DNA from 3 places in the Streptomyces sp. HNM0645 genome. Region 1 is predicted to be linked to each of the others. Evidence: riboswitches for the same ligand, from Rfam matches in the RefSeq annotation. Region 1 holds a riboswitch; each other region holds the start of a gene.
The links. Region 1 has a riboswitch for cyclic di-AMP ahead of QMZ92_RS06550 (C40 family peptidase). Riboswitches for the same ligand answer to the same signal wherever they lie in the genome.
Positions count from the first base shown of each region.

Region 1 (9,810 bases):
ACCGCACCCCGACGGACCCTCGCACCTCGGCACGACCCCGCACGCCGACGGACCAACGCTCCCCGGCTCCCCTGACGCCGGGACACCCGACGCCCCTCCGGACTCCCCGGACTCCCCGGACTCCCCGGACTCCCACAAGCTTCCGACGCTCGCCGCGCTCCCCGCGCAGTCATCCCCGTATCCGCCGGCCGTGCTGCTCCACGGCTTCGTGGACAACCGGTCCGTGTTCGTCGTGCTGCGGCGGTGCCTGGTACGCCAGGGCGGGCGCCATGTGGAGTCGCTCAACTACTCACCGCTGACATGCGACATCCGGACCGCCGCCGAGCTGCTGGGCCGCCATGTCGAGGAGACCTGCACACGCACCGGCCGGCAACGGGTCGACATCGTCGGCCACAGCCTCGGCGGTCTCATCGCGCGGTACTACGTCCAGCGGCTCGGCGGCGACCGGCGGGTCCGGACGCTCGTCACCCTCGGCACGCCCCACGCGGGCACGCGCGTCGCCCCGCTCGCCAGCGCGCACCCCATCGTGCGCCAGATGCGCCCGGACTCCGCCGTGATCGAGGAGCTGCGGGCGCCCGCGCCTGGCTGCCGGACCAGGTTCGTCAGCTTCTGGAGCGATCTGGACCAGATCATGGTGCCGCTGGAGACCGCAAGGCTGGAGCATCCGGATCTGATCGTGCGGAACGTCCACGTGAGCGGCATCGGCCATCTGGCACTCCCGGTCCATCCGGCGGTCGCGGCGGGCATCCGCGAGGCACTCGAGGCGCCCGGTGCGGAAGCCGAGTCGCCCGGCGCCGTTTCCGTGGCGTGAAGTCGAACAACGATCGAACGTAAGGCCAAAGCTCTGCCCGCAGTCCGCCGAAACACGGCCGAATGCCCGTTTCCCGCTTCACCAAAACCTTCCGAAGATTGTCGGCGTCGCATACCGCCGGGTACAGTCGCGCCACTGCGTTGCCTCTGGGACCCCCCGTTCGGGACGGCCCCCAGACCCTGGTCCTGCTGCCGAGGCGAGAGAGAAGTTGGTGAACGACCAGCACCCCCACGCCGGGTACGACGCGTACGCCACCGGCAGCTTCGACACCGACCCGCTCTTCGGCGTCATGCCGGGCGGTCACGAGGACGGTCACCTCACCCACGGCGGCCAGTACGACAGCGGCCAGTACGACGCGACGCAGTGGTCCTCCGCCTCCTCCACGGGCCACGAGGTCTACGGCGACGCCCAGCATGCGTACGGGCAGCAGTACGACGCAACGCATTTCGACGGCGCGCAGTACGACGCCACCGGCCAGTGGGACGCCAACGCCTGGAACGAGGCGGGGCAGTTCACCGCGACGCAGTTCGAGAGCGCGGCGCAGACCTACGACACGGGCGGCCAGTGGACCACGGCCGGCTACGGCGCGGCGACGTCGTACGAGACCGGCGCCTACGACGCCACCGCGTGGAACTCGGCCGGCGCTGACGCCACCGCCGTTCACCCGCAGTACGGCGACCACACCGGGCAGCTGCCCGGAACCGGGCACTCCGAGTACCCGGGGTACGGCGAGCAGCACGACCCCGCCGGGACCTTCGCCCACGAACAGCTCACCCCCGCAGCCGAGTTCGGCACCTCCCACGAGACGCAGCCCGGCACCGCGTCCGGCTACGAAACCGAAGCCGAGCACGGAGCCGAGCCCGGCTTCGGCGGCGAGGCCGCGATCGACTCCGCGGCGGAGCACTCCGATCGCTCGGAATACTCCGAGTACGAGCCGGAGCGGCCGGCGGCATCGGACGCGCACGACGGGGAGCCGGATTCAGGCCACGACCACGAAGCCGAGCTGATCGCCGGCGCAGCCACCGTCGCGGCACCCGCCGTCACCCTCCCCTCCGCCGCCTCGGCCCGCCCCGTGCGCAGGGCCGGCGGCGCCCGCGGCCGCCGCCGCACTCCCGCCAAGCGTTCAGCACTCCTCACCGTGGCCGTGCCTTCCGTCTGCGTGATGGGGGTCGCCGGTGTCGCGGCGGCCTCGGTCGGCGGACTCACCGACGGCGAGCAGCAGAAGGACGCCAACACCGCGGTCACGGCAGCCGATGCGTCGTCCGTGAAGCCGGTCGCCGCGAACAACGCCCTCGACACCCAGCTCGCCGCGCTCAACGCCGACGTCCGTGACTTCGGCGACCGTGCGAGCCGGACCCAGGAACGCATCGACCTCAAGGCGCGCCAGGAGGCGGAGCGCAAGAAGCGCGAGGAGGAAGCCGCCCTCCGCGAGCGGCTGCGCCCCAAGTTCGCCCTCCCCGTCGCCCAGCGCGGACTCAGCGCCTACTACGGCCAGGCCGGTGTCAACTGGATGTCCATGCACACCGGAATCGACTTCCCCGTCTCGTACGGGACGCCGGTGATGGCCGCGACCGACGGCACCGTGCGGACGCAGTGGAACAGCGCGTACGGCAACATGGCCATCGTCACCGCCGCGGACGGCACGGAGACCTGGTACTGCCATCTGAGCAGCACCAAGATCCGCTCCGGCAAGGTCAAGGCCGGTGAAGTCATCGCCTATTCGGGCAACTCGGGCAACTCAACCGGTCCACATCTGCACTTCGAGGTACGGCCCGGCGGAGGGGCCGCGATCGACCCGCTGTCGTGGCTGCGCAGCCACGGTCTCAGCCCGACCTGATCCGGCGGGCGCCCGTACGTACGCCCCGGCCCGAACCACCCGGCCCGTCGTGCGCTTTCCGCGACCGCACGTGAGCCCTCGGCCCGCTCCCGGACCGGCGCACCGCCGGCCCCGCGCGAGTCCGTCGGCCACGGCCGCAACCCTCAGGGCCTGCCGAGCCCGCCGGTTCACGCCCCACCCCGGGCCGCCCGCACCCGTCAGGTCGAGCCGGCGCCGCCCATCGCACCTGCGCGCGTTGCGGTGGGCGGTGCACCGGCCCGCTCAGGTGCCGCGCAGGCGCCCGCCGCAGAGCCCCGCGGCACCCCGCGGCACGCCGTGTCCCTGCGGATCGCTCCGGATTCCGACCGGTTCTCAGCCCGTCAGAGCTTCTCCACCGGCGCGTACCGCAGCAGCAGCCGCTTCGGCTTGGCGTCGCCGAAGTCGATCGTCGCCTGGGCGTCAGCGCCCGAGCCCGTCACCGCCGTCACGGTCCCCAGTCCGAACTGGTCGTGGGTGACGCGGTCCCCCACGGCCAGGGTGATCACGGGCTTGTCCGTCGTCCGCCGCGTGGCGAAGCCCGACGGGCCGGAGCGGGACCGGGACGACGAGAGCGCCGAGGCGATGCCGGACGTCGGCCCCGCGGGCGCCGCCACCGGGCCCGTCCGCTTCCACTGCAGGTGTGCGTCCGGGATCTCCTCGAGGAAGCGCGAGGGAGGGTTGTAGGCGGGCTGGCCCCAGGCGCTGCGCATCGAGGAACGCGTCAGGTAGAGGCGCTCACGGGCACGGGTGATCCCCACGTACGCCAGACGGCGCTCCTCCTCCAGTTCCTTGGTCTGGCCGAGCGCCCGCATGTGCGGGAAGACGCCGTCCTCCATGCCGGTGAGGAACACGACGGGGAACTCCAGGCCCTTCGCCGTGTGCAGGGTCATCAGCGTGATGACGCCGCTGCCCTCCTCGTCCTCGTCGGGGATCTGGTCGGAGTCGGCGACGAGCGCGACCTGCTCCAGGAACTCGGCGAGCGTACCCGCCCCCTCCTCGGCGCCGCGCCCCTGCTCGAACTCCAGGGCCACCGCCGCGAGTTCCTGGAGGTTCTCGATACGGGTCTCGTCCTGGGGGTCGGTGGAGGCCTGCAGCTCGGCGAGATAGCCGGTCCGCTCCAGCACGGCCTCCAGCACCACCGCGGGGCCCGCGCCCGAGTCGACGATCGTGCGCAGCTCCTCCATGAGCGTGTTGAAGCGCTTCACGGCGTTGGCGGAGCGGGCTGCCATGCCGTACGCCTCGTCGACGCGGCGCAGCGCCTGCGGGAACGTGATCCTCTCCCGCAGGGCGAGCGCGTCGATCATCGCCTCGGCGCGCTCGCCGATGCCGCGCTTCGGGACGTTCAGGATCCGCCGCAGTGGCACGTTGTCCTCGGGGTTGGCGAGGACCCGGAGGTACGCCAGGACGTCCCGGACCTCCTTGCGCTCGTAGAAACGCACACCGCCGACGACCTTGTACGGCAGGCCGACGCGGATGAAGATCTCCTCGAAGACACGGGACTGGGCGTTGGTCCGGTAGAAGACCGCCACATCGCCGGCCCTGGCTTCGCCCGCGTCCGTCAGCCGGTCGATCTCGTCGGCGACGAACTGGGCCTCGTCGTGCTCGGTGTCCGCGACGTAGCCGGTGATCTGCGCTCCGGCGCCCGCGTTCGTCCACAGGTTCTTGGGACGGCGGCTCTCGTTGCGTTCGATCACGGCGTTGGCCGCGGAGAGGATCGTCTGGGACGAGCGGTAGTTCTGCTCGAGCAGGATCGTGGTCGCGTCCGGGTAGTCCTCCTCGAACTGGAGGATGTTGCGGATCGTGGCGCCGCGGAACGCGTAGATCGACTGGTCGGCGTCACCCACCACGCACAGTTCGGCGGGGCCGAGGTCGTCGTAGCCCGTGCCGACCAGCTCGCGCACGAGCGTGTACTGGGCGTGGTTGGTGTCCTGGTACTCGTCGACGAGGACGTGACGGAACCGGCGCCGGTAGTGCTCGGCGACGTCCGGGAACGCCTGGAGCAGATGGACCGTGGTCATGATGATGTCGTCGAAGTCCAGCGCGTTGGCCTCGCGCAGGCGGGCCTGGTACATCCGGTACGCCTCGGCCAGTGTCTTCTCGAAACCTCCCCCGGAGCCCTCGGCCTGGGAGTCACCCCCGCCTGCCTGGTCGGCGAAGGCCTCCTCGTCGATCAGCTCGTTCTTCAGGTTCGAGATCTTGGCGCTGAACGACTTCGGCGGGTAGCGCTTCGGGTCGAGGTCCAGATCGCGGCAGACCAGTGCCATCAGCCGCTTGGAGTCGGCGGCGTCGTAGATCGAGAAGGACGACGTGAAGCCGAGCCGCTTGCTCTCGCGGCGCAGTATGCGGACACACGCGCTGTGGAAGGTGGAGACCCACATGGCGCGGGCGCGCGGGCCGACGAGGTGCTCGACGCGCTCCTTCATCTCGCCCGCGGCCTTGTTGGTGAACGTGATGGCCAGTATCTGGCCGGGGTGGACGTCGCGGGTCGCCAGCAGATGGGCGATCCGGTGGGTCAGCACCCGGGTCTTGCCGGAGCCGGCGCCGGCGACGATGAGCAGCGGCGATCCCGTGTGGACGACGGCGGCGCGCTGCTGCTCGTTCAGCCCGTCGAGCAGGGCCGCCGGGTCGATGGCGGGGCGCGGGGCACCGTTGCGGTAGTGGGTGTCACCGGACGGGGGCGCGTCGAACCTGCCCTCGAAGAGGTCGTGCGGGACCTCGTCCGCGGGCAGGTGCTCGTCGTCCTCCGGTGGCGGGGGCTCCTCCGGGGCCGCGGTGCGCTGGAGGTCCGCCAGGAAACTGTCGTCAAAGAGGCTGCTCATCGCTCTCCGAGTCTAGGCGGCCCCACCGACGGCCCGCCGCCGCCTTCGCGGGAATCACCATCGGACACCTCCAGTCATGACACGGACACATAGTGCCAAGGTCACGGAAATGTATCGGGCAAATCGACCACTCTCCTTCACAGCAGCACCACACTTTGGCTAGCGTGCTCGCCCAGGCGGCCCGTACCCCCTTCGGCGAACCACGCCGGCCGGGCAGCCGCGCCGAATCCGTGCCCCTCACAGAGGAGTTCGGAACCGGGGACCCACTCACAAGCACAACCGGGGTGAATCGGGCCTGGTTTCACCTGGCCCGTAGGGCAAACCTTCCGTTCCGTCCGAACCCGACAGCTAACCCGGTAGGCGTTCCACGGAAGGAGATGCCGGCCTTGGCGTCGCACCGCAAGCCGCGCAGCCGCACACGTACGAACACACCTGCCGTCGGGATCACGACGGCCGCCATAGCGGGGGTCTCGCTCCTCTCGGCACAGAATGCGACAGCCGATCCGAAGCCCAGCATCGAGGAAGTCCAGAAGAAGGTCGACGACCTCTACCGCCAGGCTGGTTCGTCGACCCAGGAGTACAACAAGGCGAAGGAGGCCGCCGAGCAGCAGCGCCGCAAGGTGGACCGGGCCCTCGACGAGGCCGCCGAGCGCACGGAGGCCCTCAACGAGTCCCGGCGCGCCCTCGGTTCGTACGCGACCGCCCAGTACCGCACCGGCGCCGTCACCCCGACCGCCGCGCTGCTCTTCGCCGACAACCCTCAGTCCTACGCCGACCAGACACAACTGATGGACCGGCTGACCGAACAGCAGCGCGGCGCCGTCACCGACTACGAGACCCAGCGGGCCGAGGCGGCGAAGCAACGCGCCCAGGCCACCAGGAGCCTGGAGACGCTCACGGACTCGCAAGATTCGCTGCGCGTCAGGAAGCAGGCCGTCCAGAAGAAGCTCGCCGAGGCGCGGGAGCTGCTGTCGCAGCTGACCGCCGAGGAGCGCGCACGGCTCGCCGAACTCGAGCGCAAGAAGGAGGAGGAGGCCCGCCGGAAGGCCGAGGCGAGGGCCAAGGCGGAGGCCGAGGCCGAGGCCGAGGCCGAGCGGCAGCTCCAGGAGCGTGAGCGGGAGGAGCGGGAACAGGCGGGCACGGACACCAGCACCGGCACGGACACCGGCACGGGGACGGTCTCCGGAACGACCGGCGGCACGTACGCGGCCAAGGCCGAGAAGGTGCTGTCCTTCGCGCGGGCCCAGATCGGCAAGCCGTACGTCTGGGGTGCGACGGGCCCGAGCTCGTACGACTGCTCCGGGCTCACCCAGGCCGCCTGGCGCGCGGCGGGCGTCGACCTGCCCCGGACCACCTGGGACCAGGTGAAGGCCGGACAGAGTGTGGCGACGGCCGACCTGCTCCCGGGTGACCTGGTCTTCTTCTACGACGACATCAGCCATGTCGGGATCTACATCGGTGACGGCAAGATGATCCACGCCCCCAAGCCGGGCGCGAACGTCCGCGAGGAGTCGATCTACTACATGCCGATCCACAGCAGCATCCGGCCCGCGTAGCGTTCACGCGGGCCGGAGACCCGCACCGCCGCACTCGCGGAGTCACGGACTCGCGCCACAAGGCCCTTCGCAAGAGGGGGGTTGCGGCGCGAGCCGTGTACGGGAGGGCGGTGCGGCGGAGACCGGTCCCGGGGCCCGGTCCGTCACGGAGGCTCCCGGGCGGCTCGGGGCCGCGCGGCCGTGATGCCGCCGCCGCGGGCGGGACGCCCGGGGGCTCCGGACCACTCAGGTCCAGAGGGTCGCGATGAAGACGTTCGCCAGGGTCAGGCCGCCGACCGCCCCGAACAGCCCCTTGTCCACGGTCTCCTCGTCCCGCTTGACGTAGACCAGGGCAAGGATCACCAGGAGCACGGCGAGCTTGATGCCGATCTTGAGGTTGTTCACGGGCTGGTCGTCCGCCTGGTTCAGTCCGACCAACGCCACGCCCGTCACCAGCATGGTCAGCGCGCCGTGCAGCATCCCGGGGGTGAAGCGCGCCGTCCCCGCCCCCATCGCCTTCATCTGGGTGAGGAAGCCGCCGAGCAGCGCCGCGATACCGATGATGTGCAGGGCGACGAAGACATTGATGAGTACGTCCATGGCACCGGAGCCTAGCCGGACGGTCCCAAAGCGAACCCGGGCGGTCCATCTCATGCCAATTCCGTTCATGGTGCCACTTCTCCGTGACCGGGAGCTCTAGCGTCCTCACCCAGGTGGCCGGCTTCACCACCGTCCGTTACCCGGACGGCTGCCGACCGCCCCCGCCGGAAGAGCCGGTGGCGGGCCGCTCCCCCTGTGCGGTCCGCCGCCGGTACCCGTACCGGCGGGCCCCTACGGAAGGACAGGCCCTCGTGGCAGCGCACCGCAAACCCAGGCAGCGCACGCTTCCCGGAACCGCCGCACGCCTCTCCGCCACTCTCGCGCTCGCCGGTGCGGCCACCGCCACCGCCTTCGAGGGCGCCGGGCACGCCGAGCCGGTGCCCGCTCCGGACGAGGTCCGGGCCGGGGCTGACCGGCTCTACCAGGAGGCGGAGGCCGAGACCGAGGAGTACAACGGGGCGAAGGAGAAGGCCGATACGGCACGGAGGGAGGCCGGGGAACTCCGTGACGAGGCCGCCCGGCGCACGGAGCGCCTGAACGCCTCCCGCGACGCGCTGGGTTCCTTCGCGACGGCGCAGTACCGGGCGGGCGGCCTCGATCCCGCCCTGCGGCTCGTCCTCGACTCCGACCCGGCGCGATACCTCGCGGGCGCCGAGCTGACCGAGCGGGTCGGCGACCGCCAGGCCGCGGCCCTCGCCGCGGTGCGGCGGCAGATGAGGGAGCTCGAGCAGGTGCGCGCCGAGGCCGGTGAGCGGCTCGCCGAGCTCGAGGAGCAGCGGGCACGCGTGGCCCACCACCGCGCGGAGGTACGGAAGAAGCTGGCCGCGGCCGAGGCCCTGCTGGCACGCCTCACCGCCGAGCAGCGCGCCGCCTACGCCGGCCGGGACGGCACCGCCACGGGCCGTGCGGACCGCGCCACGGTCCGCACCGCGCCCGCCGTCGACGCGCCCAACCCCCGTGCCGCACAGGCCGTCGCCTATGCCTACGGGGCACTCGGCAAGCCCTACGTCTGGGGCGCGACGGGGCCGTCCGCCTTCGACTGCTCGGGGCTGACCCAGGCCGCCTGGCGCTCCGCCGGGGTCGCGCTGCCGCGTACCACGTACACCCAGATCAACGCGGGACAGCGGGTGCCGCGGTCCCGGCTCGCGCCGGGAGACCTGGTGTTCTTCTACTCCGGCGTCTCGCACGTGGGGCTGTACATCGGCGATGGCCGGATGATCCACGCCCCTCGTCCGGGAGCGCCCGTACGGATCGCGCCGATCGACCAGATGCCCTACGCGGGAGCGACGCGTATCGCCTGAGGGCTGTCCCGCGACCCCGGGGACCGGCGCGCTGCGTCGGATGCAGTGCGTCGGAAGGCGGAGAGTCGTCCCCGTACCGGGTACATTCGGGAGATTCGGCACAGCACCGCTCCAGGTCCCGCCACGAAAGCAGATCTCGCAGATCGATCAGGGGGCAAGCGCCCTGACACCGCTTCCACACGGGTGAGTTCACCGGCCGACCGGGCCGCGAGGTCCCGGGCCAGGTCGCGGTCCCGTGCCGCGGGAGGGGAAGTGCTGCAGCCTGTGCGGCCCGCCATGCCCCAGCGCCTCGGCCAGTGCCCAGCGGTTGCGCCGTTCCAGCTCCGTCCAGTTCGCCGGCCGCCTACCCAACGCATGCACGGATCGAAGCGGCGGGGCTGAGAGGGAGGTCACACGTCACCGTGCCAGCCCCCGAATCGCCCTGGCGTACGGCACGGTCGTGCGCGGCAGCTCGGTCAACCGGGAGCGCTGCGTGGGGACTTCGAGTACCGGGTGGGAACGGCAGGACCCTACCGCCGAACTACCCAACGGTAACCTCAAATTTCACACAGCTTCTCGACGTCGCTGGACGCGGCAGAAGTGCCCACCTACGCTTCTTGGTGTCCCAACGGTCTTTCCATATACCCGAGTTGAGATGTTACCGGGGTCGGCCAGTCGTGAACATGCATACGCCTTGACCCCCGCGCACAACAGACATCGCCGGGACCGGGAAACACCCCACAAGTGCCGTGCCTGCGACACGCGCACGCGCGGCTGCAAGGTGAGACGAAAGGAGACTCTCATGCCGATCAAGGTCCAAGGAGTCGAACTGCAAGGCGGCAACATCAGCACGGCGTCCCAGAATGTACACGATGCCGTGATTGACATGGGGGACGAGAAAGGGTGGACA
Region 1 covers NZ_JASHLT010000007.1:128,812-138,621, reverse strand. Annotated here, with positions in the region: gene QMZ92_RS06565 (esterase/lipase family protein) at 1-811, shown strand, start outside; gene QMZ92_RS06560 (M23 family metallopeptidase) at 1,023-2,648, shown strand; gene pcrA (DNA helicase PcrA) at 3,008-5,485, opposite strand; cyclic di-AMP (ydaO/yuaA leader) riboswitch at 5,696-5,864, shown strand; gene QMZ92_RS06550 (C40 family peptidase) at 5,863-7,041, shown strand; gene QMZ92_RS06545 (hypothetical protein) at 7,267-7,620, opposite strand; gene QMZ92_RS06540 (C40 family peptidase) at 7,872-8,921, shown strand; gene QMZ92_RS06535 (hypothetical protein) at 9,703-9,810, shown strand, end outside.

Region 2 (9,045 bases), on a different contig from region 1:
CCCGTTCGCCGGCGGCGCACCGCCACCCCGGCGAGACACGCCGCCCCTCCACCGCAAGGAGCCGGGGTTTCCGGCCGGTCTGCCGGCCCCGAGCAGTGCACCGGGCGCCCGTGGCGCCCGGGACCGCGCCGACCCGCCCCCGCCACCCGTGTGCCTCCCGCGTACGGTCCGACCACCTGCCCACCCGTGCCGACGCCCCGGCCGTGAGCAGGCCGTCAGCCGCTGACGAAGCAGAACTCGTTGCCTTCCGGGTCCAGCATCACCTGGAAGCGGCCTTCGCCGTCGGTGACCACGGCTCCCACCGGAGTCGCGCCGAGCCGGGCCGCCTCGGCGGCCGCCGCGTCCACGTCGCCGGCGTCCACGTCCAGATGCAGCCGGTTCTTGGTGGTCTTTGCCTCGGGAACCCGCTGGAAGGCGACGCGAACGAAGCCCGGCGGGTCGACGTACGCCCAGTCGGGGCTCCGGTCGACGGCCTCACCGCCGAGCAGTCCGGCCCAGAACCGTGCGAGGGCCGACGGCTCCGCGCAGTCGAAGACGATCTCCTCAACCCGTGCTCGCACGGCGCTCACCGTACGGCCGGCCCGAAGTCCGCCGCGAACGCCTCCGCGTCCCATGACCCGCCGAGCGCGGGCGTCAGCCAGCGCGGCGCCGCGGCCCGGAACGCCTCGGGCGCCAGCGAGCCGGAGCCCTCCGGGACCGCGCCGAGCAGCCCCGCCCCGGCCGCCTCCGGCAGATCGGCGAGGTTGCAGCGGGCGGCGAGGTCCGGCGCCGCGGGCCAACTGCCCACCACGACACCCAGGGGCTCCAGGGAGCGGGCGCGCAGGGCCTCCGCGGTGAGCGCGGTCGCGTTGAGTGTCCCGAGCCCGGCCGGGGCCACCACCAGCACGGGCGCGCCCAGCAGGCGGGCGGCGTCCGCGAGCGTGCCGCCCTGCCCGTCGAACCGTACGAGCAGCCCGCCCGCCCCCTCGACCAGTACCAGATCGTGCTCCTCCGCCAGCTTCGCGGCGGCGTCGGCGACCTCGTGCGGTCCGACGGGCGCCATACCGGCACGGCGGGCGGCCGTCGCCGGGGCGAGCGGCTCGGGGAACCGGGCGAGTTCGATCCCGGTGACCCCCGGGCCGGCGAGCCGTGCCGCCTCCTGCGCGTCACCCGGCTGGCCCTGCGCGAGGCCCGTCTGAGCGGGTTTCAGTACCGCCACCTTCCGCTCCTGCGCGGCGGCCGCCGCGGCGACGGCCGCGGTGACGACGGTCTTTCCGATCTCGGTACCCGTCCCGCTGACGACGATGACGCCCATGGTGCTCCTTGCTGGTGGGGGACGGACGGGCGGGGGGAATGTCCCCCGGACCGTCGCCGGTTCAGCCCGCCGTGGCGGCGGCGCGGACCGCCCGCGTGATCAGCGCGAGATCCGCGTCGCCGGTGACGTACGGCGGCATGGTGTAGATCAGATCGCGGAACGGCCGCAGCCACACGCCTTCGCGCACGGCCGCCTCGGTCGCCGCCGCCATGTCCACGGGGTGGTCCAACTGGACGACGCCGATCCCGCCCAGAACGCGGACCTCCTGGACGCCGTCGATTCCGGCCGCCTCCGAGAGACCCGCGCGGAGCCCGGTCTCCAGGCGCTTGACCTCCTGCTCCCAGTCCTGGGAGAGCAGCAGGTCGATCGACGCGCACGCGACCGCCGAAGCGAGCGGATTGCCCATGAAGGTCGGCCCGTGCGCCAGCACGGGTACCTCGCCGCGCGAGATGCCGTCGGCCACCCTCCCCGTGCACAGCGTCGCGGCCATGCTCAGATAACCGCCGGTCAGCGCCTTGCCGAGGCACATGACATCGGGTGAGATCCCCGCGTGCTCCGCCGCGAAGAGTCGGCCCGTGCGTCCGAATCCGGTGGCGATCTCGTCGAGGACCAGCAGCACGTCGTGCTCGTCGCACGCCTCCCGCAGCACCCGCAGGTACGCGGGGGAGTGGAACCGCATCCCGCCCGCGCCCTGCACCACCGGTTCCACGATCACAGCGGCGAGTTCGTCCGCATGCCGCGCGACGAGTGCGCGCAGATGGTCCGCGTAGGCGGGGTCGTACGGCAGGTCGTGGCCGGCCGGGGGCGCGTCGGCGAAGATCTGCCGCTGCAGGACCCCGGACCACAACTCGTGCATCCCGCCCTCGGGGTCGCACACCGACATGGGCTGCCAGGTGTCGCCGTGGTAGCCGCCGCGCCAGGTCAGCAGCCGGCGCTTGGCCGGACGGCCCGTCGAACGCCAGTACTGGAGGCACATCTTCACCGCGACCTCGACGGAGACCGAGCCCGAGTCGCAGAGGAAGACGTGCCGCAGGGGCTCCGGAGTGATCTCGACGAGCCGGGTCGAGAGCCGGACGGCCGGCTCGTGGGTGAGCCCGCCGAACATGACGTGACTCATCCGCTCCAGCTGGCCGCGCGCGGCCTCGTTGAGTACGGGGTGGTTGTAGCCGTGGACCGCGGACCACCAGGAGGACATGCCGTCCACCAATTCGGTCTGCCCGTGTGCCGGCTCGGCGAGCCGGAGACGCACCCCGGACGCGGACTCCACGACCAGCGGGTCCGTACGGCCCGGCATGGGACCGTACGGGTGCCAGACGTGGGCCCGGTCCAGGGCCACCAGATCGCGGGCCCCGGAGCTACGCATTGGGGGCGAGGTCGGTTCCCGCGCCGCGGCGGCGGACAGCCACCAGGTCGGGGCGCGCCCCGGAGGCGCCGGCGGCCTCCGGCGCGGATTCCCCGGTGGTGTCGCCGCACGGGGCGCAGCCCCCGCCGCCGTGCGAACCGCAGCCGCCCGACGCGGCGTCCGCACGGTGCGCCGGCAGCGTCGTGGTGTCCGAGCCCTCCACCTCGAAGCCCGCGTCCGTGATCATCTCCAGGTCCGCCTTGCCTGCCTGGCCCTCACTGGTGAGGTAGTCGCCAAGGAAGATCGAGTTGACCAGGTGCAGCGCCAGCGGCTGCAGGGTGCGCAGATGGACCTCGCGACCACCCGCGAGGCGCACCTCCACGTCCGGGCACACGAATCGCACCATGGCGAGGATGCGCAGCGCCCGCTGAGGGGTCAGATTCCATTCCTTCGCCAGGGGAGTGCCCTCGAACGGGATCAGGAAGTTCACCGGCACCGAGTCGGGGTCCAGCTCCCGCAGCGCGAACACCACGTCGACCAGGTCCTCGTCGCTCTCCCCCATGCCCGCGATCAGCCCCGAGCAGGCGGACAGTCCGGCGGCATGGGCCTTCTGGACGGTGTCCACGCGGTCCGCGTACGTGTGGGTGGTCGTGATGTCCCCGTACGTCCCCTCGGACGTGTTGAGGTTGTGGTTGTACGCGTCGGCGCCGGCCTCGCGCAGCCGCTCCGCCTGGCCTTCGGAGAGCAGTCCCAGACACGCGCACACCTCGACGCCGTCGTTCTGCTCCTTGATGGCGGCGATGGTCTTCGAGACGCGATCGACGTCACGGTCCGTGGGGCCGCGGCCGCTGGCGACCAGGCAGACCCGCTTCGCGCCGCCCGCGACCCCGGCGGCCGCCGCCTCGGAGGCCTCGTCCGGCTTCAGCCAGGTGTACTTGAGGATCTCCGCCTTGGAACCGAGCCGCTGGGAACAGTACGAACAGTCCTCCGGACACAGCCCGGACTTGAGGTTGACGAGATAGTTCAGTTTCACCCGCCGCCCGAACCACTGACGGCGCACCTTTCCGGCCGCGGCCACCACATCGAGCAGGTCGTCGTCGGAGGTCGCCAGTACGGCGAGCGCTTCTTCGCGGGTCGGCAGCTCACGCCGCAGGCCCTTGTCCACCAGCGTGTTCAGGAGGTCCATGGCGCAGATCCTCGCCTACCGGGCACCCCCCGGCCAAGGAGGAACTCCACAACAGCCCCCGTTTGAGGTGTGTGTATGGCCACACTCTGACCTCCGGCGTCCCCCGCTAGGGTCTGTTCGCTGCCTACAAAAGGACCGGACCATGCCCCCAGTGCCTCAGGATCCTTTCGACTGGACGGACGACGCGGCACGCCGCCGTGCGGAGGCGGGCCTCGTCCGTGCGCTCCGTCCCCGGCCCGCCGAGTCGGCCCTGCTCGACCTGGCCGGCAACGACTACCTGGGCCTCACTCGCCGGGCGGAGGTCACCGAGGCGGCCGCCTCGGCCGCCCGGCGCTGGGGAGCGGGGGCGACCGGGTCGCGGCTGGTGACCGGAAGTACCGAACTGCACGCGGAACTGGAGCGCGAACTCGCCGAGTTCTGCGGGTTCGAGGCGGCCCTGGTGTTCTCCTCGGGGTACGCGGCGAACCTCGCGGCGCTCACGGCGCTCAGCGCGCACGGGTCGCTCATCGTCTCGGACGCCGGCAACCACGCCTCGATCGTCGACGGCTGCAGGCTGTCGCGGGCGGATACCGCCGTCGTGACGCACGCCGATCCGGAGGCCGTGGCCAAGGTGCTCGACGCCCACTCGGGCCGGCGAGCCCTGCTCGTGACCGACTCGGTCTTCTCGGTGGACGGCGACGCCGCGCCGCTGGCCGCCCTCGCCGGTGTGTGCCGCGCACACGGGGCGGCCCTGGTGGTGGACGACGCGCACGGCTTCGGCGTCCTCGGCGAAGGCGGCAGGGGAGCCCTGAACGCCGCCGGTCTCGCGGGGGCCACGGGTGTCGTCGCCACGCTCACCCTCTCCAAGTCGCTGGGCAGCCAGGGCGGAGCGGTCCTCGGCCCGGCGCGGGTCGTCGAGCACCTCGTCAATGCCGCCCGGACGTTCATCTTCGACACCGGGCTCGCCCCGGCCGCCGTGGGCGCCTCCCTCGCGAGCCTGCGGCTCCTGCGCCGTGAGCCCGCGCTCGCGGACCGGGCCCGGGTCGTGGCGCGCACGTTGCACGGGCGGCTGACGGAGGCGGGACTGACCGCCGCCAGGCCCGACGCGGCTGTCGTCTCCGTACAGGCGCCCTCACCCGAGTCGGCGGTGCGCTGGGCGGCGGACTGCCGTGCCGCAGGTCTGGCCGTGGGGTGCTTCCGGCCGCCGTCCGTGCCGGACGGGATCTCACGGATCAGGCTCACCGCGCGCGCCGACCTCACCGATCGGCAGATCGGGGCGGCGGTCGCCACCATCCTGGAGACGGCGCCCGGTGTCTGACCCGGCACCGCGTGTGGGACGCCGCGCGTCTGGTCCGGTGCCGGGCCTGGGACACGGTGCCGGGCGTCCGGGGTGGCGCCGAGGGGCACCGGTCACGCCGAGGGTACGGGCGGAACCGGGATGAGGAGGCGGGCCGGGCAGGGGATCCGCGCTTGCGGCGCGGGTCCGTTCATCGCGACGGCGCGCCCAGCCCACTGAGGAAGCCGGTCCAGGCGGCCGGTGAGAACACGAGGAGCGGCAGTCCGGGATTCTTCGAGTCGCGCACCGCCAGGGCGCCGTCGGCGCACAGGGCGGTCTCCACGCAGTTGTTCATTCCCACGCTGCGGCTGCTGCGCTGCCAGGACGTGCCCGGCAGAGGGCGTACACGTGCGTCGTGAGCAGACATTGGGGGGTGCCTTCCCTACACGCCGTCACGGATCCCTGCGACGAGATCCAACGAGTCAGTCGGCGAGAGCGCATGCGCCTGCATGGTGCGGAAAGCAGCGCCGTACGTCTCGAGGTCTTCCTTCCGTTCGAGGTAGAGACTACTCGTCAAGTGGTCGAGAACAACCACGTCTAGATCAGAAGTGTTCGGAAAGGAGAAGATAACGAAAGATCCAGTCAGTCCCACGTAGCCGCCCGTCGAGAAGGGCAGCACCTGCAACCGAACATGCGGGAGTTGGGCCATCTCCAGCACCCGACGAAGCTGTCCCCGCATCACCTCCCGACCGCCCACCTGGCGCCGCAGGACCGCCTCGTCCAGCACGGCACTGAAGGTCAGCGGGCGTTCCGCCCGCAGCACGCGCTGACGCGCGATGCGCACTTCCACCAGTGAGTCGACCGTCGCCGTCGGCACGCTCTCCAGTGCCGAACGGGTCACCGCCCGCGCGTAGTCGGGCGTCTGCAGCAGCCCGGGCACCACCGAGGTCTCCAGGGTGCGCGCCGCGCTCGCCTGGGACTCCAGGCTGATGAAGTCCCGGTACTGCGGCGGAATCACCCCGCGGTACGCGTGCCACCAGCCCTTTCCTCCACCGTCCGCCGTACCGGCCAGCGTCCCCAGCAGCTCGCGCAGCCGTTGGTCGGCGACTCCGTAGGCGTCCAGCAGCCGGGCCACATCGGCCGGTTTCACACCGCTCGTTCCGGTCTCTATGCGGCTCACCTTCGACTGGTTCCAGCCCACGAGCAGCGCCGCCTCCCGGCTCGTCAGGCCGACGCCCAGCCGCAGACCGCGCAGTTCCTCCCCGAGCTTGCGCCGGCGCACCGCGGGACCCTGCCGCATGCCGAATCTCCTCCTGTTCCCCGCTGCCCCACGGCCGCCGGGCACCGGCGGACGCAGCGCCAAGTGTGCGCCCAAATACGCTCTCGCGTAGCAGAGTTCACCGCTTTGAGCGACAGATATATGCATATCCAGGTGGATCCCCTGCCATGGGGGTGGCAACAGTGGCAGTCTGGCGCGAAGCGCAGTCCGAGGCTGTTCCGGCATCCAATCCGCTACGTGCCGCGCTCCGGCAGCCCCGGTGGGAAAGGGACAGCTCGCCATGGCAGACCATCAGGAAGCCTCCGTCACTCTGCCGAGCGATCCCGCCTCGGTATCCGCCGCGCGCAGATACGTCTCCGAGGTCCTCGCCGAATGGGGAGTGCCGGGGGAGACCGACACCGCCGACACGGTGCGTCTCATCGTCTCCGAGCTCACCACCAACGCCGTCCAGCACACCTTCGGGCTGTCCCCGACCTTCACGGTGGACGTCCGGCTGGAGCGCGACGAGCGTCTGTGCATCGGCGTCACGGACAGCCATCCCCGCAGGCCCCAGCGCCTGCCCGCGGCCGTGCAGCAGGACAACGGCCGCGGCATGGTCATCATCCGCTGGCTCATCGCGGAATGCGGGGGAAGGCTGCACGTCGACCCCACGCCCGAGGGCGGCAAGACCGTCTGGATCGCGATCCCCTGGAGCGTGGCCGGCGCCGAGCCTCCGCACTGAGTGCCCGGACCGGTCACCGCAGTGGTGGGCCCGCGCCGGCCGACGTGCCCGCGCCGAACGACGTGCCCGCGCCGGCCGACGTTCCACGCTCGGGGGCCGACGCCGGAGACCGCCCCGCCGCTGCGCGGCGCCACCTCGGCCGACGGGGCATCGGCGCCGCCGGTGCGCACGGCCGGCGGCGCCGATGTCCGCTAGCGCACGCGGCCGTACCGGACGCCCTTGGACCAGATCTTGGTCAGCTTCACGACGGAACCGGTCTTCGGCGAGTGCCAGATCTTCCCTGCCCCGGCGTAGATGCCGACGTGGTACACGTACCCTCGCGACTGGAAGAACACCAGGTCACCGCGCTGCCGCTGGGAAGCGGAGACGTGACGGGTGCGGTTGTACTGCTGCTGGGCCGTGCGCGGCAGTCGCTTGCCCGCCTTCTTGTAGGCGTAGAGCGTGAGCCCCGAGCAGTCGAAGCGGCTCGGACCGGTGGCCCCGTACCTGTACGGGGCCCCCTTCTTCGACGCGGCGACCTTGAGAGCCTTCGTCGCGTGCGCCGAGGCCGCCTGTGCCTCCGGCGCACCGCCCGGCACGATCAGCGAGCCGCCGACGGCGGCGATCGTGAGTGCCGAGACGGCACCCGTCCGGGACAGCAGGGACGGGAGATGTGTCTGCGCAGCCATGCGCAACCCTTCGTCAGCCGCCTGTGAAGGATGACCTGTCGGGTTCGGACTGGCGAAGACGCCCGGCCGCTCACACGGCTTCACCCCAAGGACCAGCCACCGTCGCGGTGGTCGGCCCGCAATGCTGGGTCCTCCACTCCTGCCGAAGCCCTCATGTCGACCAGGCATCCGGTGCGGCGGCAGGACTCGGCGTCCGCCCGGACCGCCCCGCCGCGGTGGCGGGGGCTTGTCGTCCCAGGGATCTTGACCCACGAGCTGCCGGATTTCCGAGTCGAAACGACGATTTGTGAGGCTCCTCACCACTGATCTGTTCGAGTGGACAGGGCCGTTCGGGGGACCGGGTGTCGCCGGGTGACGAGCCCCGTACCTGCGGCGGAGTGCGTCATTGGGCCGACCGGGCGATGCGGTTGCGCAACTTGCACAGGACGAAAGTCGAAGCCCTCACTGGTCCGGATGGGCGACACCCGGTCGTACGCCTCTCGGGCGGGTCGCGGGCGCCGGATCGCCCCTATCGCAGTGGGTCGTCAACTGTGTTGCTCCGGTGGCACGGTGATCCGGGAGGCTCGGCGTTCCCCGTCCAATACCCGTAGCGCGCGGGCCAATGTGACGGTGTGCAGCTCGCTCTCGCCGCGCATGTGCATCACCGTCAGAGCGTCGCGAAGCGCCGTGGCCTGCGCGACCAGGGCCTGTGCGGCGCGGAGGGCTCCATACGTGTGTGTCCCGCGTGCCGGGTTGATCCTTCCCAGCTGGTCGACCACTTCGAGATAGCTGTCGACGAACTCGCTCTCGGCGCGTGTCAGCGCGGGCAGCGGCGGCAGTTCGGGTGGCAGCACCGCCCGCTCACCCGCGGCCGACGGAAGTGAGGAACGTCTTCCGGTTCTTGACGATGTGGTCGACCAGCCCGTAGTCACGGGCTCCCGCAGCGTCGAACACGGTGTCGCGGTCGAGGTCGGCGGCGATGCGTTCGGCGCTCCGGCCGGTGTGGTGGGCGAGCATGGCCGTGAGTTGATCCCGCAGCCGCAGCAACTCCTGTGCCCGGATGTCCAGATCGGTGGGCTGCCCCTGCACCGGCTCGGGCAGCGAGGGCTGCTGGACGACCACGCGCGCACCGGGCAGGGTCGCGCGCTTGCCCGGGGTTCCGGCGGCGAGCAGTACGGCGGCGGTCGACGCGGCCTGTCCCAGGCAGGTGGTGACGACGTCGCAGGTCACCGTCTGCATCGTGTCGTAGATGGCGGACATGGCGCCGACGGGGCCGCCGGGCGAGTTGATGTAGAGCGAGATGTCCTGGTCCGGCGCGGCG
Region 2 covers NZ_JASHLT010000014.1:31,089-40,133, reverse strand. Annotated here, with positions in the region: gene QMZ92_RS11085 (VOC family protein) at 216-560, opposite strand; gene bioD (dethiobiotin synthase) at 566-1,294, opposite strand; gene QMZ92_RS11075 (adenosylmethionine--8-amino-7-oxononanoate transaminase) at 1,356-2,657, opposite strand; gene bioB (biotin synthase BioB) at 2,650-3,822, opposite strand; gene QMZ92_RS11065 (8-amino-7-oxononanoate synthase) at 3,965-5,119, shown strand; gene QMZ92_RS11060 (DUF397 domain-containing protein) at 5,289-5,504, opposite strand; gene QMZ92_RS11055 (helix-turn-helix domain-containing protein) at 5,520-6,377, opposite strand; gene QMZ92_RS11050 (ATP-binding protein) at 6,637-7,077, shown strand; gene QMZ92_RS11045 (C40 family peptidase) at 7,269-7,745, opposite strand; cyclic di-AMP (ydaO/yuaA leader) riboswitch at 7,749-7,922, opposite strand; gene QMZ92_RS11040 (hypothetical protein) at 8,270-8,578, opposite strand; gene QMZ92_RS11035 (ATP-dependent Clp protease proteolytic subunit) at 8,586-9,045, opposite strand, start outside.
Region 2: it holds a riboswitch for cyclic di-AMP, as region 1 does, so the genes downstream of both, QMZ92_RS11045 (C40 family peptidase) here and QMZ92_RS06550 (C40 family peptidase) in region 1, are expected to answer to the same signal.

Region 3 (9,810 bases), on a different contig from region 1:
CCGGAGCGATCCGCCCCCTTCCGCTTTCGGGCGGAAGGGGGCGGATCGCCGCGTTCGGGGGCGACCCGGAACCACGGCCGCGGGCGGTCGTGCGCCTACGGCAGCGGCCCCGCCACCGCCGCGACCGGCTTGGCCAGCGGTGTGCCCGACCCGTCCCGGCGGGGGTCGATCTCCGGAAGCTCGGCCGGCGAGCCGTTCTTCTGCGCCGCGTGCGCCACGGTCGCACCCGCCCAGGCGAAGACCAGCCTTTCCTCGCCCTTGAGGAAGCGCTGGCAGCGCACGCCGCCGGTCGCCCGGCCCTTGCGCGGGTACTGGTCGAACGGCGTCAGCTTCGCCGTCGTCACCGAGTCGTCCAGCGTCCCGGCGGCTCCCGCGGCCGTGAAGACCACCGCCTCCGCGGCCGGGTCCACCGCGGTGAAGGAGATCACCTCGGCTCCCTCCGCGAGCTTGATGCCCGCCATGCCGCCCGCCGGCCTGCCCTGCGGCCGGACCTGCGACGCCTGGAAGCGCAGCAGCTGTGCGTCGGAGGTGATGAAGACCAGATCCTCCTCGCCCGTGCGCAGTTCGACGCCGCCGACGATCCTGTCGCCCTCCTTGAGCGCGATGACCTCGAGCTCGTCCTTGTTGGCCGGGTAGTCCGGCACCACCCGCTTGACCACGCCCTGCAGCGTGCCCAGTGCCAGCCCCGGGGAGGACTCCTCCAGACCGGTCAGACAGACGACCGTCTCGTCCGCCTCCAGCGACAGGAACTCCGAGACCTGGGCCCCGCCCGAGAGGTTCGGCGCCTGGGCCGTCTCCGGGAGCTGCGGGAGATCGATCACCGACAACCGGAGCAGCCGGCCCGCCGAAGTGACGACGCCCACGTCGCCCCGTGCGGTCGCCTCCACCGAGGAGACGATCACGTCGTGCTTGGTGCGCCTTCCCTCGCCCGCCGGCGGCTCGCCGGTGACCGTGCGCGCCAGCAGGCCCGTGGAGGACAGCAGAACCCGGCACGGGTCGTCCGCCACCTGCAGCGAGGCGGCCGGGGCCGGGGTGCCCGCGGACTCCAGCAGGACCGTGCGCCGGGGGGTGCCGAACTTCTTGGCCACCGCGGCCAGTTCGGAGGACACGAGCTTGCGCAGCTCCGCGTCCGACTCCAGGATCGTCGTCAGGCCGGCGATCTCGTCCTTCAGCTTGTCGCGCTCGGCCTCCAGCTCGATCCGGTCGAACCTGGTGAGCCGGCGCAGCGGCGTGTCCAGGATGTACTGGGTCTGGACGTCGCTGAGGGAGAAGCGCTCGACAAGCCGCTCCTTGGCCTGCGCCGCGTTCTCGCTGGAGCGGATGAGGCGGATGACCTCGTCGATGTCGACCAGCGCGACGAGCAGGCCCTCGACCAGGTGCAGGCGGTCCCTCTTCTTCCCGCGTCGGAACTCGCTGCGGCGGCGCACCACGTCGAAGCGGTGGTCGAGGTAGACCTCCAGCAGCTCCTTGAGGCCCAGGGTCAGCGGCTGGCCGTCGACCAGCGCCACGTTGTTGATGCCGAAGGACTCCTCCATGGGCGTCAGCTTGTACAGCTGTTCGAGGACGGCCTCGGGGATGAAACCGTTCTTGATCTCGATGACCAGGCGCAGCCCGTGCTCGCGGTCCGTGAGGTCCTTGACGTCGGCGATGCCCTGCAGCTTCTTCTGGCCGACCAGGTCCTTGATCTTGGAGATCACCTTCTCCGGGCCGACGCTGAACGGCAGTTCGGTGACGACGAGTCCCTTGCGGCGCGCCGTCACGTCCTCCACCGTGACCGTGGCACGGATCTTGAACGTGCCGCGGCCGGTCTCGTACGCGTCCCTGATCCCGGACAGGCCGACGATCCGGCCGCCGGTCGGCAGGTCCGGACCGGGCACATGACGCATCAGCGTCTCCAGGTCAGCGCCCGGGTGCCTGATCAGATGACGGGCGGCGGCGATGACCTCGCCCAGATTGTGCGGCGGCATGTTCGTCGCCATGCCGACCGCGATCCCGGACGCGCCGTTCACCAGCAGGTTCGGGTACGCGGCGGGCAGCGCCAGGGGTTCCTGCTCCTGGCCGTCGTAGTTCGGCGCGAAGTCGACCGTGTCCTCGTCGATGGACTCGGTCATCAAGCTCGTCGCGTCGGCCATCCGGCACTCGGTGTAGCGCATCGCCGCCGGAGGGTCGTCATTGCCCAGGGAGCCGAAGTTCCCGTGGCCGTCGACCAGCGGCAGCCGCATGGAGAAGGGCTGGGCCATGCGCACCAGGGCGTCGTAGATCGACGCGTCGCCGTGCGGGTGGAGCTTTCCCATCACCTCGCCGACGACGCGGGCGCACTTCACATAGCCCCGGTCGGGGCGCAGCCCCATCTCGTTCATCTGGTAAACGATCCGGCGGTGCACCGGCTTCATGCCGTCGCGGGCGTCGGGCAGGGCGCGGGAGTAGATCACCGAGTACGCGTACTCGAGGAAGGAGCCCTGCATCTCGTCGACGACGTCGATGTCGAGGATCCTCTCCTCGAAGTCGTCGGGCGGCGGCGTCTTCGTGCTGCGGCGGGCCATCGCTGCTGCGGCTCCTTCACCAACATGAACCATGAACGGGATCTGACGCCGACCATTGTGGACCGTCGCACCGACAACGCGGACCGCGACCCGGAACAGGGAGTGGAAGCCGCGGGAACTTCGCCGCTTACCTGCACGGTTTGCATACAGTGGCAGGACATCCTGCAACGCGATCGAAGGGACCACATGCCCATGGGTCACACGGCCACAGCCCGGGCCGGCTCCGGAGGCCTGACAGCGACCGAGCACCGCCTGGCCAACGGCCTGCGCGTGGTGCTCTCGGAGGACCGCCTGACCCCGGTCGCCGCGGTGTGCCTCTGGTACGACGTCGGCTCCCGCCACGAGGTCGAGGGCCGCACCGGCCTGGCCCACCTGTTCGAGCACCTGATGTTCCAGGGCTCCGCCCAGGTGCCGGGCAACGGCCACTTCGAGCTGGTGCAGGGGGCCGGCGGCTCGCTGAACGGCACCACGAGCTTCGAACGCACCAACTACTTCGAGACCATGCCCGCCCACCAGCTCGAGCTCGCGCTGTGGCTGGAGGCCGACCGCATGGGTTCCCTGCTGGCCGCCCTCGACGACGAGTCCATGGAGAACCAGCGGGACGTCGTCAAGAACGAGCGCCGCCAGCGCTACGACAACGTTCCGTACGGCACCGCGTTCGAGAAGCTGACCGCGCTCGCCTACCCCGAGGGCCATCCGTACCACCACACCCCGATCGGCTCGATGGCCGACCTGGACGCGGCGACGCTGGAGGACGCGCGGAACTTCTTCCGCACCTACTACGCGCCGAACAACGCGGTGCTGTCCGTCGTCGGCGACATCGACCCGGAGCAGACGCTCTCCTGGATCGAGAAGTACTTCGGGTCCATCCCCATGCACGACGGCAAGCAGCCGCCGCGCGACGGTTCGCTCCCGGAGATCATCGGCGAGCAACTGCGCGAGGTCGTGGAGGAGGAGGTTCCGGCCCGGGCGCTGATGGCCGCGTACCGTCTGCCGCACGACGGCACCCGCGAGGCCGACGCGGCCGACCTGGCTCTGACCGTCCTCGGCGGCGGCGAGTCGTCCCGGCTGCACAACCGGCTGGTCCGCCGCGACCGCACGGCCGTCGCCGCCGGCTTCGGCCTGCTGCGCCTGGCAGGCGCCCCCTCGCTGGGCTGGCTGGACGTGAAGACGTCCGCAGGTGTCGAGGTCCCCGACATCGAGGCCGCGGTCGACGAGGAGCTGGCCCGCTTCGCCGCCGAGGGACCCACGGCGGAGGAGATGGAGCGCGCCCAGGCCCAGCTGGAGCGCGAGTGGCTGGACCGCCTCGGCACCGTCGCCGGCCGCGCCGACGAACTGTGCCGGTACGCCGTGCTGTTCGGCGACCCGCAGCTGGCGCTCACCGCCGTCAAGCGGGTGCTCGACGTCACCGCCGACGAGGTGCAGGCCGTCGCCAAGGCCCGGCTGCGCCCGGACAACAGGGCGGTGCTCGTTTACGAGCCCGTCGCCGGAGCCGACGCCGGGAACGCCGAGGACAACGACGACGCAGAGGGGGCGGACCAGTGACCGACGCTGCCGTGACCATGGACCTCCATCCGCAGCCGCAGCCCGGCGAGGCCAGGCCCTGGGCCTTTCCCGCGCCCGAGCGGGGCACGCTCGGCAACGGGCTGACCGTGCTGCGCTGCCACCGTCCCGGCCAGCAGGTCGTGGCCGTGGAGATCTTCCTCGACGCACCGCTGGACGCCGAGCCCGAGGGGCTGGACGGCGTCGCCACGATCATGGCCCGCGCACTGTCCGAGGGCACGGACAAGCACTCGGCCGAGGAGTTCGCTGCCGAACTGGAGCGCTGTGGCGCCACGCTCGACTCCCACGCCGACCACCCGGGGGTGCGGATCTCCCTGGAGGTGCCGGTCTCGCGGCTGCCGAAGGCCCTCGGCCTGCTCGCCGAGGCGCTGCGCGCCCCGCTGTTCGCCGACAGCGAGGTGGAGCGGCTCGTGCGCAACCGGCTGGACGAGATCCCCCACGAGACGGCGAACCCGGCCCGCCGGGCCGCGAAGGAGCTCTCCCGGCAGCTGTTCCCGGCGTCCTCCCGGATGTCGCGGCCGCGGCAGGGCACGGAGGAGACCGTCGAGCGCATCGACTCCCCCGCGGTCCGGGCCTTCTACGAGGCGCACGTCCGCCCGGCCACGGCCACGGCCGTGGTCGTCGGTGACCTCGAAGGGGTGGACCTGGACGCCGTGCTGACCGACACGCTCGGTGCCTGGACGGGCGACTCGGCCGAGAGCCGCCCGATGCCGCCGATCACCGCCGACGACACCGGCCGCGTCGTCGTCGTCGACCGACCCGGCGCCGTGCAGACCCAGCTGCTGATCGGCCGGATCGGCCCCGACCGTCACGACCGGGTCTGGCCCGCCCAGGTCCTGGGCACCTACTGCCTCGGTGGCACGCTCACCTCGCGCCTGGACCGCGTGCTGCGCGAGGAGAAGGGCTACACCTACGGGGTGCGGGCCTTCGGCCAGGTGCTGCGCTCGGACACCCCTGCGTCTCCGGGCGGGGCCTCCGGCGCCGCGATGCTGGCCATCAGCGGCTCGGTCGACACCCCGCACACCGGTCCCGCGCTCGACGACCTGTTCAAGGTGCTGCGCACCCTCGCCGCGGAGGGCCTGACCGACGCGGAGCGCGATGTCGCCGTGCAGAACCTGGTGGGCGTGGCGCCGCTGAAGTACGAGACGGCTGCCTCCGTGGCGGGCACGCTGGCCGACCAGGTCGAGCAGGGGCTCCCGGACGACTTCCAGGCCCAGTTGTACGCACGGCTGGCCGGGACCGGCACGGTGGAGGCGACCGCCGCGGTCGTCAGCGCCTTCCCCGTGGACCGGCTCGTCACGGTCCTCGTCGGGGACGCCTCCGAGATCGAGGAGCCCGTCCGGGCGCTCGGAATCGGTGAAGTGACCGTTGTCACGGGCTGATTGATTGCCCGCGCTCCGGCGCACGCGAAAGGGCTCCGCCGGTTTCACGCCGGCGGGGCCCTTTCTCGTACCCGGAACGACCTTCCCCTATGTCCGGTTTGATGGGGAGGAGTGGTGTCTGCCCTGTGGCGTGCACTACAAATATCCGTGTCTGTTTGGTGATTGGGCGAAGATCGGCTTAGCGTCTTCTGCGCTGTCCGCCAGTTGCACGCGCCGCACCCGCGGCATCGGGCAGCCATCGCCGAGTCCCCGTCCGGCGCGAGCCTGGGGAGCCGGGGACCCGTATGTCCCTGGGGTGAATCGGGCGCCTTCGCCGTCGTGCGGAGGGGTCCGTAGGAGACCTTCCTGCTCCGAACCCGTCAGCTAACCCGGTAGGCGAGAAGGAAGGAAAGGATCAGCCACTTCATGGCGTTCACCCGTGCCACCGGGAAGCACCGTGGTCCGAGCCGCCTGTCGCGCAAGAGCGCGGGCGTCGCCTCCGTCGCGGCCATCGCCACCACCGGCGTCATCGGCACTCTCGCCTCCCCGGCCTTCGCCGCCGAGGCCGAGGCCTCCGCCCCCGTCGAGGACACCGGCCTGACCCAGGCCGTCGCCGCCGACTCGCTCGCCGAGCAGATCGACGCCCAGGCGGAGGCCCAGCAGCAGGAGGCCGCACTGGTCGCGGCCCAGGAGAAGGCCGAGGCCGAGGCCAAGCGCAAGGCCGAGCTCCGGGTGGAGGCCGCCCGTGACGCCGCGGAGCGTGCCGCCCGCGAGGCCGAGCGCAAGCGGCTGATGACGTACACGCTCCCGGTCGCCGGCTCCTACGTGAGCACCGACTACCACGCCGGGGGCGCCCAGTGGTCCTCCGGAAGCCACACCGGCGTCGACTTCCACGCCGCCTCGGGCACCGAGGTCGTCGCCGTCGGCATGGGCACCGTCGTGGAGGCCGGCTGGGGCGGCGCCTACGGCAACAACGTCGTCCTGCGCATGCACGACGGCACGTACACGCAGTACGGACACCTGTCCTCGATCAGCGTCTCGGTCGGCCAGCGGGTCACCCCGGGCCAGCAGATCGGCCTCGCCGGATCGACCGGGAACTCGTCCGGACCCCACCTCCACTTCGAGGCCCGCACCGGCGAGGACTACGGTTCGGACATCGACCCGGTCTCGTACCTGCGCTCGCACGGCGTCCGCGTCTGACGCGCACACCATTCCGCCCGAGGCCCCGGCTCACTCCGAGCCGGGGCTTTCGGCGTATTCAGGCCAAAAGATATCCATGGATTACCATGGGTCTTCGGAAAATCCGGCCACCTGCCATAGAGTCACCGAAACAGACGTCGCTCGACGGGGTTTCGCGGCGATTAAAGCGGAGGTTCGGTATGCGCATTCCCGCGCGTTCGGTATGCACGGCGATCCGCGACGACATCGTCTCCGGCGTGTTCGAGCGCGGCGGCCGTCTCACCGAGGAGCAGTTGGCGCGCCGCTACGGAGTCTCGCGCGTCCCGGTCCGGGAGGCCCTGCGCACCCTGGAGTCGGAGGGCTTCGTCGTCACCCGCCGGCACGCCGGAGCGTGTGTGGCCGAGCCCACCGAGCAGGAGGCCGCCGACCTGCTGGAGATCCGGCTGCTGCTGGAGCCCCTCGGTGCCGCCCGGGCCGCCCAGCGGCGCACCGAGGCGCACCTCAAGGTGTTGCGCGGGCTGGTGAGACTGGGTCAGGACCGGGCCCGGCGCGGTCAGGGCGAGGATCTGCGCTCGCTCGGCGCCTGGTTCCACGAGACCCTGGCCCAGGCGTGCGGGAGCCCTGGGCTCACCGCGCTGCTGACCCAGCTCCGGCACAAGATCGCGTGGATGTACGCGGTCGAGCGTCCCGCCCGTCCCGTCGAGGCGTGGGCCGAGCACGGCGCGATCGTTGACGCGGTGGCACGCGGCGACGCGGAGCGTGCCCGCGCGCTCACGGCGCTGCACGCCGAGCGGACGACGGGCGCGCACCGGCTGCGGATCCCCTCGGGCGTGAGGGTTTCGCAACATTCCGTAAACACGGCGGGCGACCGTATTTAACAGTCGCGCCGTATACAAAGAGAGGCATTGTGTGCGGGGGGCTTTTTCGTGCTGCCGGAAAACAACCCGGACAAAGCCCGGGGGGAAATGCGCGGGCCGCGGTGCCGGAAAATCTCCGGTGCCGCGGCCCGAGTATGAATTCATCGCTCTCAGACGGTCTCGGGAAGCTCCTCGAGGCCCTCGGCGACGAGCTTCGCCAGACGCTCCAGGGCGGCCTCCGCGCCCTCCGCGTCCGAGGCGAGCACGATCTCCTCGCCGCCCTGTGCTCCGAGGCCGAGTACCGCGAGCATCGAGGCGGCGTTGACCGGGGTGCCGCCGGCCTTGGCGATCGTCACCGGAACGCCGGAAGCCGTGGCGGCACGAACGAAGATGGACGCGGGGCGGGCGTGCAGGCCCTCGGCCCAGCCGACATTGACGCGGCGCTCAGCCATGGTGGTGCCCTTCGAGTCTCAGGGGGGAAGCGTTGGCGTGTTGTCTAGACCAGTCTCTCATGTGGTGCGGAGTGCCCGGTCACCGGCCCCGGCTGGTCCGGGACCGTGATCGGCCCTCCCAGCCTGCCCGCGCACTTCGGGGAACGCGACCCGTGCCGGAGCCTTACCCTTGCCCCATGCAGACCCCGTCGGATCACGTGTACCCCGACCACTGGGAAGCCGACGTGGTGCTGCGTGACGGTGGTACCGCGCACATCAGGCCCATCACCACCGAGGACGCCGAGCGGCTCGTCAGCTTCTACGAACAGGTCTCGGAGGAGTCCAAGTACTACCGGTTCTTCGCGCCCTACCCACGGCTGTCGGCCAAGGACGTGCACCGGTTCACGCACCACGACTACGTGGACCGGGTGGGTCTCGCGGTGACCGTCGGCGGCGAGTTCATCGCGACCGTCCGCTTCGACCGCATCAACGCGCAGGGCCTGCCGGCGTCCGCCCCGGCGGACGAGGCCGAGGTCGCCTTCCTGGTGCAGGACGCCCACCAGGGCCGGGGCGTCGCCTCCACCCTGCTGGAACACATCGCGGCCGTCGCGCGGGAACGCGGGATCAGACGGTTCGCGGCGGAGGTGCTCCCCGCCAACAACAAGATGATCAAGGTGTTCACCGACGCGGGTTACACCCAGCGGCGCAGCTTCGAGGACGGCTCCGTCCACCTCACGCTCGACCTCGAACCGACGGCCCGGTCCCTCGCGGTCCAGCGCGCCCGCGAACAGCGGGCCGAGGCCCGCTCCGTCCAGCGCCTCCTGGCTCCCCGTTCGGTGGCGGTGATCGGCGCCGGCCGTGCGCCCGGCGGGGTGGGGCGGGCCGTGCTGCGCAATCTGATCGACGCCGGGTACACCGGGCGGACGTACGCGGTGAACCGTTCCCTCGTCCTCGACATGGACGAGATCGACGGGGTACCCGCCCACCGCTCGGTGGGGGAGATCGTCGCGGCGACCGGCGAGCCCGTCGACCTGGCGGTCGTCGCCGTCCCCGCCGAACGCGTGCCCGAAGTCGTCGCGGACTGCGGCGAGCACGGCGTGCAGGGACTCGTCGTGCTCGCCGCGGGGTACGCGGAGAGCGGCCCGGAAGGGCTGGAACGGCAGCGCGAACTGGTACGCCAGGCGCGCTCGTACGGGATGCGGATCATCGGGCCGAACGCGTTCGGGATCATCAACACCGCGGACGGGGTGCGGCTCAACGCCTCACTCGCCCCGGAGCCGCCCGCGCGCGGCCGGACCGGGCTGTTCACCCAGTCCGGTGCCATCGGTATAGCGCTCCTGAGCGGACTGCACCGGCGGGGCGCCGGGCTGTCGTCCTTCATCTCCGCGGGCAACCGGGCCGACGTGTCCGGCAACGACTTCCTCCAGTACTGGTACGACGACCCGGACACCGACGTCGTCCTGCTCTACCTCGAATCGATCGGCAACCCGCGGAAGTTCACCCGGCTCGCGCGGCGCACGACGGCGGTGAAGCCCGTGGTCGTCGTGAAGGGGGCCCGGCACACCGGCAGCGCTCCGCCGGGGCACGCGGTGCCGACGACCCGGGTGCCGCACGCGACGGTCTCGGAGCTGCTGAGGCAGGCCGGTGTGATCCGCGTCGACACCGTCACCGAGCTCGTCGACGCCGGGGCGCTGCTGGCGAGCCAGCCGCTGCCCGCGGGACCGCGGGTGGCGATCCTGGGCAACTCCGAGTCCCTGGGGTTGCTGACGTACGACGCCTGCCTGACGGAAGGGCTGCGGCCGCTGCGGCCGCGCGACCTGACGACGGCCGCGACGCCGGACGACTTCTGCGGGGCGCTGGCCGGGGCGCTGCGGGA
Region 3 covers NZ_JASHLT010000044.1:97,809-107,618, forward strand. Annotated here, with positions in the region: gene QMZ92_RS26940 (DNA gyrase/topoisomerase IV subunit A) at 96-2,543, opposite strand; gene QMZ92_RS26945 (M16 family metallopeptidase) at 2,736-4,088, shown strand; gene QMZ92_RS26950 (M16 family metallopeptidase) at 4,106-5,488, shown strand; cyclic di-AMP (ydaO/yuaA leader) riboswitch at 5,718-5,880, shown strand; gene QMZ92_RS26955 (M23 family metallopeptidase) at 5,894-6,667, shown strand; gene QMZ92_RS26960 (GntR family transcriptional regulator) at 6,847-7,524, shown strand; gene QMZ92_RS26965 (HPr family phosphocarrier protein) at 7,674-7,955, opposite strand; partial or broken gene QMZ92_RS26970 (GNAT family N-acetyltransferase) at 8,132-9,810, shown strand, end outside.
Region 3: it holds a riboswitch for cyclic di-AMP, as region 1 does, so the genes downstream of both, QMZ92_RS26955 (M23 family metallopeptidase) here and QMZ92_RS06550 (C40 family peptidase) in region 1, are expected to answer to the same signal.